DNA from 2 places in the Paenibacillus sp. SAFN-054 genome. Region 2 is predicted to be linked to the other one. Evidence: riboswitches for the same ligand, from Rfam matches in the RefSeq annotation. Region 2 holds a riboswitch; the other holds the start of a gene.
What was found. Region 2 has a riboswitch for S-adenosylmethionine ahead of metA (homoserine O-acetyltransferase MetA). Riboswitches for the same ligand answer to the same signal wherever they lie in the genome.
Positions count from the first base shown of each region.

Region 1: another riboswitch for S-adenosylmethionine. It lies ahead of ACTHPM_RS22475 (methionine ABC transporter ATP-binding protein); the one in region 2 lies ahead of metA (homoserine O-acetyltransferase MetA).

Region 1 is NZ_JBQCKS010000005.1:271,421-276,597, forward strand. It holds gene ACTHPM_RS22460 (SDR family oxidoreductase) at 1-193, opposite strand, end outside; gene ACTHPM_RS22465 (MetQ/NlpA family ABC transporter substrate-binding protein) at 502-1,344, opposite strand; gene ACTHPM_RS22470 (methionine ABC transporter permease) at 1,494-2,162, opposite strand; gene ACTHPM_RS22475 (methionine ABC transporter ATP-binding protein) at 2,162-3,172, opposite strand; SAM riboswitch class I at 3,307-3,445, opposite strand; gene ACTHPM_RS22480 (Cthe_2314 family HEPN domain-containing protein) at 3,536-4,255, opposite strand; gene ACTHPM_RS22485 (COX15/CtaA family protein) at 4,648-5,177, opposite strand, start outside.
Region 2 is NZ_JBQCKS010000002.1:344,647-349,823, reverse strand. It holds gene ACTHPM_RS13000 (DUF3055 domain-containing protein) at 1-181, opposite strand, end outside; gene ACTHPM_RS12995 (HRDC domain-containing protein) at 380-1,384, shown strand; gene corA (magnesium/cobalt transporter CorA) at 1,528-2,463, opposite strand; SAM riboswitch class I at 2,912-3,036, shown strand; gene metA (homoserine O-acetyltransferase MetA) at 3,150-4,085, shown strand; gene ACTHPM_RS12980 (aminotransferase class I/II-fold pyridoxal phosphate-dependent enzyme) at 4,126-5,177, shown strand, end outside.

The DNA of each region.
Region 1 (5,177 bases), on a different contig from region 2:
CGTCCGATATATCCGCCTTAACGGCAATGCAGCGAACGCCAAGCTCCTGAATCGTGCGCTGAAGCTCCTCCGCTTCCTTTTGGCTGTGCACGTAATTCAGGGCAATGTCGCAGCCCTGACTGGCCAGCGTCAATGCCGTCGTTTTCCCCAAACCTTTCGCGCTGCCGGTTATGAGGGCGATTTTGTCCTTCAACGGTGTTCCTCCTCTCCAAACACGGGTGTGTTGTTTCTTGTAGTCCCTGTTATTCTGCATCTATCCAAACCCGCGCTGCATCTTCCCCGCATGGTTCTATTCTTATGTCTGTCATGACCTCTGGATTCCGGGAAAAGCGAGGTTAAGCTTATCGTTCATCTTTATATAGTATAAAAGATTTGCGTGACGCCCACAACTTACCGCTCGCATCCCTCTGTCAAGGATGGACCCCGGAGCTTAAAAGCAAAAAAACCACCGGGCTGGCATGCCCGGCGGTTTTTCGTGTGGAACGTATTCGATTGCGAAGTTTAGAATGCAGGGATAACTGCGCCTTTATACTCGTCTTCGATGAATTTCTTCACGTCGTCGGAAGTCAGGGCAGCAGCCAGCTTCTTGATCGCATCGGAGTCCTTGTTATCCGGACGTGCAACCAGGATGTTGGCATACGGGTTGTCCTTGCCTTCCATGAACAGCGCATCCTTCAGCGGGTCGATACCCGCATCAAGGGCATAGTTCGTGTTGATGACAGCCAGGTCGAATTCGGCCAATTGGCGCGGCAGCATGGCGGCATCGGATTCCTTGATCTTGATGTTCTTCGGATTTTCGACGATATCTTTAACCGTAGCCTGAATCATGTTGTCTTCCTTCAATTTGATGAGTCCGTTTGCGGCCAGCAGGCTGAGTGCGCGTCCGCCGTTCGTTTTATCGTTCGGAATGCCGACCACGGCGCCTTCTGGCAGCTCATCGACGGATTTGTGCTTCTTGGAATATGCGCCAAGCGGCTCCACATGCACGGCTACGACAGGGACCAGATCCATTTTGCGGGTGCTGTTTTCATCGTCAAGGTACGGCTTATGCTGGAAGAAATTTGCGTCCAGCTGTTTTTGGAACGTCTGCACGTTCGGCTGTACATAGTCGGAGAACTCCTTGATTTCGAGCTTCACGCCTTCCTTCTCAAGCGCAGGCTGGATATGCTTCAGAATTTCCGCGTGTGGTACGGCGGTAGCGCCGACGGTCAACGTTACGGTTTTAGCTTCAGTGCCTTTGTCTTCGCCTCCGGCAGCCGGCTTCTCATCCGTATTTTTATTGCCGCACGCGGCCAGTGCCACCACCAAAATCAGGCTGAGCAAAGCGAACAATCCTTTTTTCATTGTAAATCCCCCTTAAGTTTATCCATTTAATATGATTTATTCGCGGAAAACTTCGCGCATGTTACTCTCTTAACCGAAAAGAGCATGCTTGATGCAAAAGTTTTCCGAATAAGCATCCGATAATCGGATGACGTTACCAAAGTTGAATCCTACTTCCGGGTAAAATGCTTCACCAGACGGTCACCGGCCATCTGCAGCAGCTGTACCAGAACGATCATGGCAAGGACGGAAATAATCATGACCTCAATCTGATAACGGTAATAGCCGTACCGGATTGCCAGGTCACCCAAACCGCCGCCACCGACCATGCCGGACATCGCCGTATAAGATACGAGCGTTACGACCGTGATCGTTAGGGCAGCCAAGAGGCCCGGTCTCGCTTCGGGCAGCAGCACCTTCACGATGACCTGCCAGGTAGAGGCTCCCATCGACTGCGCCGCCTCCAGCACGCCGCGATCCACCTCGCGCAGCGAGGTTTCCACCAGCCGGGCGAAGAACGGGGCAGCCCCGATGACCAGCGGCGGAATCGTCCCGAGCACGCCGTAGGATACGCCGACGATCGATACCGTGAACGGAATGAGCGCCACGATCAGGATGATGAACGGCACCGAACGCAAAATGTTCACGATGACCGACAAAATACTGTACACCGCACGAACCCAGCCGCTGCTTGAACGCGAGCTTTGGTACAGCAGCACGCCCAGGGGCAAGCCCAGGATGAACGTGAAGATCGCTGATGAAACGAGCATTTTCAGCGTATCCAGGCTGGCAACGCCAATCTCATGCCAGTCGAGCGTCGAAAAGTCAAGTCCCCACATCAGTCCATCACCTCCACGTCTAAGCCATCGGCCGCTACTTTCCGGATTGTCTGCTCTATTGCCGCGTCCTCACCCTCCAGACGGACAATCAGCTGGCCGTATGGAATATCTTTGATTTTCGAGATGGTGCCCTGCAGAATCGCAAAGTCCACGCCGGTTTCCCGGGCCGTTCGGGACAGAATCGAATCATACGTCTTCTCGCCCAGGAACGTAATCTTACATAAGCGGGATGGCCCGTCATGGGGCGCATGCAGCGCAAGCTGCGCCGACTCACCGGCTTGCCCCAGAATAAAGTCGCGGGTCACCGGATGCTTAGGCTTCAGGAATACCTCCGTGACGGGGCCCTCTTCGACGATGCCTCCCTGATGAATGACGGCCACCCGGTCGCAAATGCTCTGAATAACATGCATTTCATGCGTGATCAGAACGATCGTCAAATGAAATTTCCGGTTAATGTCGAGCAGCAGCCTTAGGATCGAATCCGTCGTTTGCGGGTCAAGCGCCGAGGTTGCTTCGTCGCACAGGAGCACCTGCGGGTCACTGGCAAGCGCGCGGGCGATGCCGACCCTCTGCTTCTGGCCTCCGGACAGCTGGGCCGGATACTTGTCGCGGTGGGCTTCCAGGCCGACCAGCTGCAGCAGCTCGTTCACTTTGGACGCGATCTGTGCTTTGTCCATATGAGCCAGCCGCAGCGGAAAAGCAATATTATCGTACACGGTCGCCGAGCTCAGCAGATTGAAATGCTGGAAGATCATGCCGATCTTTCTGCGCTTCGCTTGCAGCTGCTGCTTACCCAGCTTCGTCAGGTCCTCGCCGTCAACCCAAACCTCGCCGCTGGTTGGCCGTTCCAGCAGATTCATGCAGCGAATCAGCGTGCTTTTGCCGGCGCCGGAGTGCCCGATCACGCCGAATATTTCACCTTTCTCAACCGTCAGATCAAGTCCGGACAAAGCTTCGGTCGTTCTTGCGCCCTTGCCGTATTTCTTCGTAACCTGCTTTAATTCTATCAATCCAAAGCTCTCCTTCCCTGAACCTTTTGCGTTGCAGCATCTATCTTTTCAGCGTCCAATCGACGTAAACAGACAAAATAAAAAGCCCTCTTGACGGAATCAAAAAGGGCTCTTCGTATGCGAAGTCGCAACCTTTCTCATCTGCCAATCCGCAGGATCACCTGCAGTTGTAGGAATTAGCACCATGTCATTTGGGAACGGGCACTCTCGCCTCATTCTCAAATCGGTTGCCGGGCTTCATCGGGCCTGTCCCTCCGCCTCTCTCGATAAGAAAAAAGTCTATGCAATTATTCGTTACATTTTCATGTTTTTCAGTATAATTACTTTTTCTTTCTTTGTCAAAAGGAAAATTGTTGAACGCTTTTACACTTTCATGCCTTTCCGGGCCCATAACTCATTCGCGTATTTATATGAGGCCAGAAGTGACTTGCATACCATCTCGAGTCCCTGCTTCAAATCGTCGAGGTGCTTATCCAAATCCTCCAGCTCCACCTTATCATGCAGCCCCTGATGCCGCTGCCACAGATCATCCTGCATTTCTGCATTCATATAGTGGATTTCTGCGTTGCGCCGTTTGCGCAGGACATTCAGCGCGCTTCTGTAATCGTTCTTGATGACCGTCAGCTCGTCCGCGAGCTGTTGGTGATTTTTGAGATAATGAAACTGTCTGAGGACGGTAAAATAAGAATAATGTGCTTTGACCTTGGAGGTATTCAAATCAAACAGGTCGTTCAGGACCGTGCCGAGTTTGTCCAAAATGGAGAACACCCGGATGAAGCCATTTTTATAAAAATAGACATAACGTGCGTATTCGCTTTGCTCCTGTATGCTCATGTCATCCACGAACCCGGCTCGCACTGACTTGCGGAAAAAGCAAGCCGCATACCAGCTTTGCTCCAGCTCATCAATCGACGAGACCAGGCCGCGCGTCCAAATCTCCAGCTTACGGAAATCGTGGCTCGGATCATCGTTTCTGTCGATTTCCTTCTGCAGCAGCTGGATCGTTCGATACATTGTTTCAATCGTTTCCTCCAGCAGCCCATTGTTCTGGCGGGGCATTTCTCCAAGCAGTATTCGCAGCATCGGCTTTCTCTCCCTGCAATAGTTTTACGCGATCAATCGCTTTCGATATCATCAGAGCCGCCATGCTGCCGCAGTCCGGCTGCCAAGCATGTAAGTCCAGCGGATCTTGTCAGCGTCATATTTAAAATATAAACAAATCAGCTCCGGGATTAAACTTTCCGCACAACATTTCCTGGCTGCCACCATTCTTTCCGGCTGCCTTGCTGGCCAATTACTTCTTCTTCATTAAGCCTCCTACCCTGTACGTCAAATGGCTATCCCTTAGCATGTCCTTAAGCCAGTCCGGTTCATTCGAATGACGCTTCCCCAAGGATAAGCTCTTGCTCACAAATAAAGCCCGCGAAGCGGCTTCGCAGGCTTTATCTTGGATGTCTTATGCACGCATCAGAGACCTAAACGTTTGACGCTGCTTTCAGCTGCCGGGCTGGTTCTCTTCCAAGCTGCCACACCCTCACGCTGAGGTAGCACAGCACGCCGAACAAAGAAGAAATCAGCAAGTTATGAAGAAGCGCCGCAAAAATATAAACCTCCGGCTTGTTCAGCGTGTACACGATCCCTGCTCCACTGAACACCTGCAGCAGGCACAGAACCGCTGCCGAGATCCCGAGGCCGCCTAGCTCACGGTTTCCTTTATGAAGCTTGTACGCATAGTAAGCCATGACGACAACTGCGATGAACAGCAGCAAAGCGGCGAGCCGGTGGATAAAGGCGATCGCTACGCTGCCCGTCAGCTCGGGTACCAGCTTCCCATTGCACAGCGGCCAGCCGGAACATCCTCCTGCCGAGCTTGTGTGACTTACGTAAGCGCCGACATATACCACGAGATACGAATAGATCGTGACCATCCATACGAAATTCCGGAAAGCCAGGCTGACCGGAGGAAACTGCTCCTTCGCGGTCGAGGCCTTCTCCTTGTCCATTT
Region 2 (5,177 bases):
CACCGATGATGGCGCTGATTCCCTGCTGCAAATCGGCTACCAGGCTTTTGCCGTAAAACAGCGCGGTCGTCGTTACGGCGAGATCGAAACGCTTGAGGGAAGGACCCAAAAAGGTAACGAATCGGGTGGACGTCTGCTCCGTGCTGTCTGCTAAAAAATCCAGTTCTCCATCTCGAGGCATGCTGTCCCATCACTCCTTGATTGTCGATTGGTTCTTCCTGATATTATAAAGGAAAACTTAAAGATTATCATTGACCATTTCCGGTGATATGGTATGATCTTGAGTAACAGCATAATCTTATTCGGGGAAGCACCTCTCTTGCATATCAAGGGAGGTGCTTTTTGTTGTGCTGATTTATGTGGTGGAGGTTATTAAGGGATGCAGATCGTATTCATGAATCGTCTGGTCAAAGAAATCGAAGGCGCCGAAAGCATGGCTGAAGTCTGGATTGGCGAGGAGGAAGGTGCCTGGAGGCTCGGATGGCGGGATATGTATGAAGGCGGCGGTATCGGCGAAAGCACCTGGTACGAAGGCAGCTCCTGGAACGAGATGCTTTATATTTACCGGCATGAGCTTGCCGTTAAGCTCGGGGAAGGCTTCCGGCCGCTGATCGACGGCATTTTGCATGAAGAAGAAGAGCACAAGGGAGGGGCGCAGCGCATCCAGAAGCTCTACTGCTACAGCGAGCTGAACGCCAATGAAGAGCTGTACAACGAGCTGTGTGCCTGGAGGCGTAAAAGGGCGGCTTCAGAGCGGAAAGCACCTTATTTTATCGCAACCAACAGGCTTCTGCGGCTGATCAGCACGTTTGTACCGGTAACTTTGGAGGAGCTGATGCAGCTTCCCGGCGTCGGCGATAATAAAGCTGCCGAATATGGGGCGGACGTGCTTGCGATGACGGCTGGCGCGGAGCGAAGCCATGCTTTCCCGCTGGATTGGGTGCAGGATGTACTGGATGGACAAGCCTATGAGTCCTGGATGTACAAGCAGAAGGAAGCGAAATACAAGCAGGATCTGGATAAATACCGGACCCGGCAGATGCTGCTTCGAGGCATTATTGAAGGGAAGCGGCTGGAACAGCTGGAGCAGGAAAGCAGTCTGACGCGGCGTGAGCTGGTGGAATCGCTGGAGCAGCTGGAGAAGGACGGTTATGATGCGGAGCTTCTCATCGCCGGCGAGCTTCAGGATATGCCGAAGGCGGAGCAGGAGGAGGTATGGAACGCTTTCGAAGAGCTCGGGGATGCGCTGCTGAAGCCCATTCTTCACCGGGTATACGGCCAGGAACCAGCAGCTGGTCCCGTGATGGAGCAGCGGTATGAACGCCTCCGGTTGATCCGGATGCGCTTTCGCAGGGAGGCAGAGAGCCGTAGGAATGCGGGGTAGATTGAGGAGCTGCAGTTAATCTAAGAGCATGCGATTGCGGAGAAAGGGAAGCCAATCCAAGGGAGAGAGCAGCGCAAAAAGGACGAGGGGGATAGCCTGGGGCAATCGCACCTTCGTCCTTTGTATCCGGACCCGCGGTTCTCTCAGATCCAGTCTTTTTTCCGGAATATGAGCACCATGCTGATGCCCAGCAGCACCATGACGCCGATAATCGCGTAATAACCATATTTCCAATGCATTTCGGGAATATAATCAAAGTTCATGCCGTATATTCCGGTAATGACCGTCAGCGGCATGAATATCGTCGTAATGGCGGTGAACACGCGCATGATTTCGTTGGCCCGGTTCGCGATACTGGATTGGTAAGCCTCGCGAAGGTTGCCCATCAGGTCGCGGAATGTGTCAAAGGTTTCGGAAATTTTTACGGCATTTTCATAAATGTCGCTGAAATATTTTTGCAGCTGATCATCAATCAGCCGGAGGTCTCTTTTATTCAAGGTGTTGATGAGCTCTTTTTGCGGCCCCAGCACCTTCTTCAACCATAAAATCTCGCTTCGCAAACCGATAATCTCGTTCAGATGGGATTTCTTCGTGTGCATCAGAATGTCCTCTTCCAGCTTTTCGATCTTGGCTTCGATCCGGTCGCCTACAGTAAAGTAATTGTCTACGACAAGGTCGATCAGCAGGTACAAAAAGCGGTCGGGCGTGCTGACTTCCTGTTCCCACAAAATTGGCTTGAGCGAACGCAGTTCGTGAATTTTTTGCTTCGTGACCGTGATGATATAGTGGCGGCCTAAGAAGATGTTGAGTGAACGCAGGAAAATTTCCTCGTCATCGAAACGGATCGAGTTCACAACGATAAAATAATGGCTTTCGTAGATTTCAATCTTGGGACGCTGCTCCTCGTCGCTCAGGCAGTCTTCAACCGCCAAATCATGCAGGGAAAATAAAGGCTGCAGCAGCGCAAGGTCGTCTACATCCGCATCGATCCAGTAGAATCCTGCGGGCGGGGCAGTCAGTGTGGTTTGAATGTCGTCGATCGGGCTGAAAACGCCGTCGTTCACCAACCGGATTTTCATATGATTTCACTCCTCCGTCCCTTCATGCGGGAGGCATGCTCAGGGATATGCTTGATAAGCGCATAGGAAAGAAATCAGCTTCACCGGTCGTAAATGCGGGGATTAGCGGGTGGCCTCGGAGACAATCGCAATGAAAACTTCCCTGTGCCGGCAAGCTGATTTCGTTGCTATGCAGTTGTGTTCATTTGCACTCAGCTTCGGGCTCGGGTCGCCTTCCATCTTTCATGTCACCTCTGTCATATCGGGTTTAAACACTTGTCTAGTATAACGCCGGGCCATGGACCTTTCAAGAAGAAAATGGCGCCTGGATCTACTCGCTTACAGCGTATGACAAAGGCTGGAAATGCGTGAGAAAAAATATGTTAAGGATCGCCCCGGTACTTCTTGACGAGGGATGGGATTATGCTTTAAAGTAATGAACAAGATCAACAAAACTAAATATTGCGAAATCTTATCAAGAGCAGGTGGAGGGACTAGCCCGATGAAACCCGGCAACCGGCGTATACACGCACGGTGCTAATTCTTGCAGGAACATGCTGTGGCACAATGCAGCTGTATCCTGACAGATGAGAGAGGCGTATGAATACACGTGATGACCTTTCTCTATGCTGGAGAAGGTCATTTTTTGTTATATACACCTTGCTCCCCGAATGATTATCGCACCTCAAACAAAGGAGTGTTGAATCATGCCGATTAAAATTCCGGACGCCCTTCCGGCAAAAGAGATTTTGGGCGGAGAGAACATTTTCGTAATGGATGACAGCAAGGCCTATCACCAGGACATCCGCCCGCTGCGAATCGCCATCCTCAACATTATGCCGACCAAGGAAACGACGGAAACGCAGCTGCTGCGGCTCCTCGGCAATTCGCCGCTGCAGGTCGAAATCACGCTGCTGCATCCGCGTTCGCATACGTCCAAGAATACGTCCCAAGAGCATTTGGAGGCGTTCTACAAAACCTTTGACGAGGTAAGGCACCGCCGTTTTGACGGCATGATTATCACGGGGGCACCCGTGGAGCAGATGGATTTTGAAGACGTGAACTACTGGGATGAGCTGCAGGAAATCATGAACTGGTCCAAGACGAACGTCACCTCGACGCTGCATATCTGTTGGGCCTCGCAGGCAGGACTGTACCATCACTTCGGAGTACCGAAATGGGATCTGGCGAAAAAATGCTTCGGCGTGTTCCCGCACACGCTGAATCAGCAGAATGTCAAGCTGCTTCGCGGTTTTGACGAGGTGTTCTATGTACCCCAATCCCGTCATACTGAAGTCCGGCGCGAAGACATCGAGACGATCGACGAGCTCGAAATTTTGTCCGAATCGGAAGAATCCGGCATATACCTGGTCGCCACCAAAGACGGCAGGCAGATCTTCGTTACAGGCCACTCCGAATACGATCCGTACTCCCTGAAATGGGAGTATGAACGGGATATTGCGAAGGGCATGGAGATGGAGATTCCGAAGCATTATTACCCGAACGACGATCCCAGCCGGGTTCCTCCGGCCGTATGGCGTGCCCACGCAAACTTATTATTCTCTAATTGGCTGAATTACTATGTATATCAGGAAACGCCTTATGACATTGAAGATACCGTCGAAATCTGGCCGCAAATTTAACAAGAGCGTGTCCATCACAGCAGAATATGGGGGAGAGAACATGGAGAAGAAACCACTGAACATTGAAAGCAGGCTGGCACAGATCGGATCGTTGGAGGACCCGGCTACGGGAGCGGTGAATTTCCCGATATACCAGGCGACGGCATTCCGTCATCCGAGGCTCGGGCAAAGCACAGGATTTGACTATGCGCGTACCAAAAGTCCGACCCGCAAGGTACTCGAGGAAGCAGCGGCAGAACTCGAATCAGGAGACGCCGGATTTGCCTGCAGTTCCGGCATGGCCGCGCTGCAGACGATCTTTTCGCTGTTCGGCCAGGGGGATCACCTGATTGTATCCCTGGATTTGTACGGGGGAACGTACCGCATGCTCGAGCGGATTTTCGCTAAATTCGGCGTGAGTGCTTCCTACCTGGATACGAACGATCTGGATGCGCTCGAAAGCGCGCGCCGCCCTGAAACGAAGGCGGTCTTTATCGAGACGCCGACCAATCCGCTCATGATGATCACGGATATCGAGAAGGTAGCGCAGTGGGCGAAGCGCCACCAGCTGCTGACGATCGTCGACAATACGCTGCTGACGCCGTTCTTCCAGCGTCCGATCGAGCTTGGAGCCGATATCGTCATCCACAGCGCGACCAAGTACCTGGGCGGCCATAATGACGTTCTTGCAGGATTGATCGTTACGAAGGGCAAAGAGCTGTCGGAAGAAATGTCCTTCCTCCATAACTCCATTGGAGCTGTGCTCGGCGCGAGCGATTCATATCAGCTGATGAGAGGGATGAAGACCCTCGCCCTGCGGATGGAGCGCCATGAAAGTAATGCGGTTGCAATCGCGGAGTTCCTGAAGTCGCATCCCGCCGTTACGGATGTTTTTCATCCGGCATTTCCGGAGCATCCCGGACATGATGTCCAGAAGAAGCAGTCCAGCGGCAACACGGGGATCTTCTCCTTTAAAGTCAAGGATGCCCGTTACGTGGAGCCGATCCTCCGGCATATCCGGCTGATCGCTTTCGCCGAGAGCCTGGGCGGTGTGGAATCACTGATGACGTATCCGGCGGTACAGACGCACGCGGATATACCAGAGGAAATCCG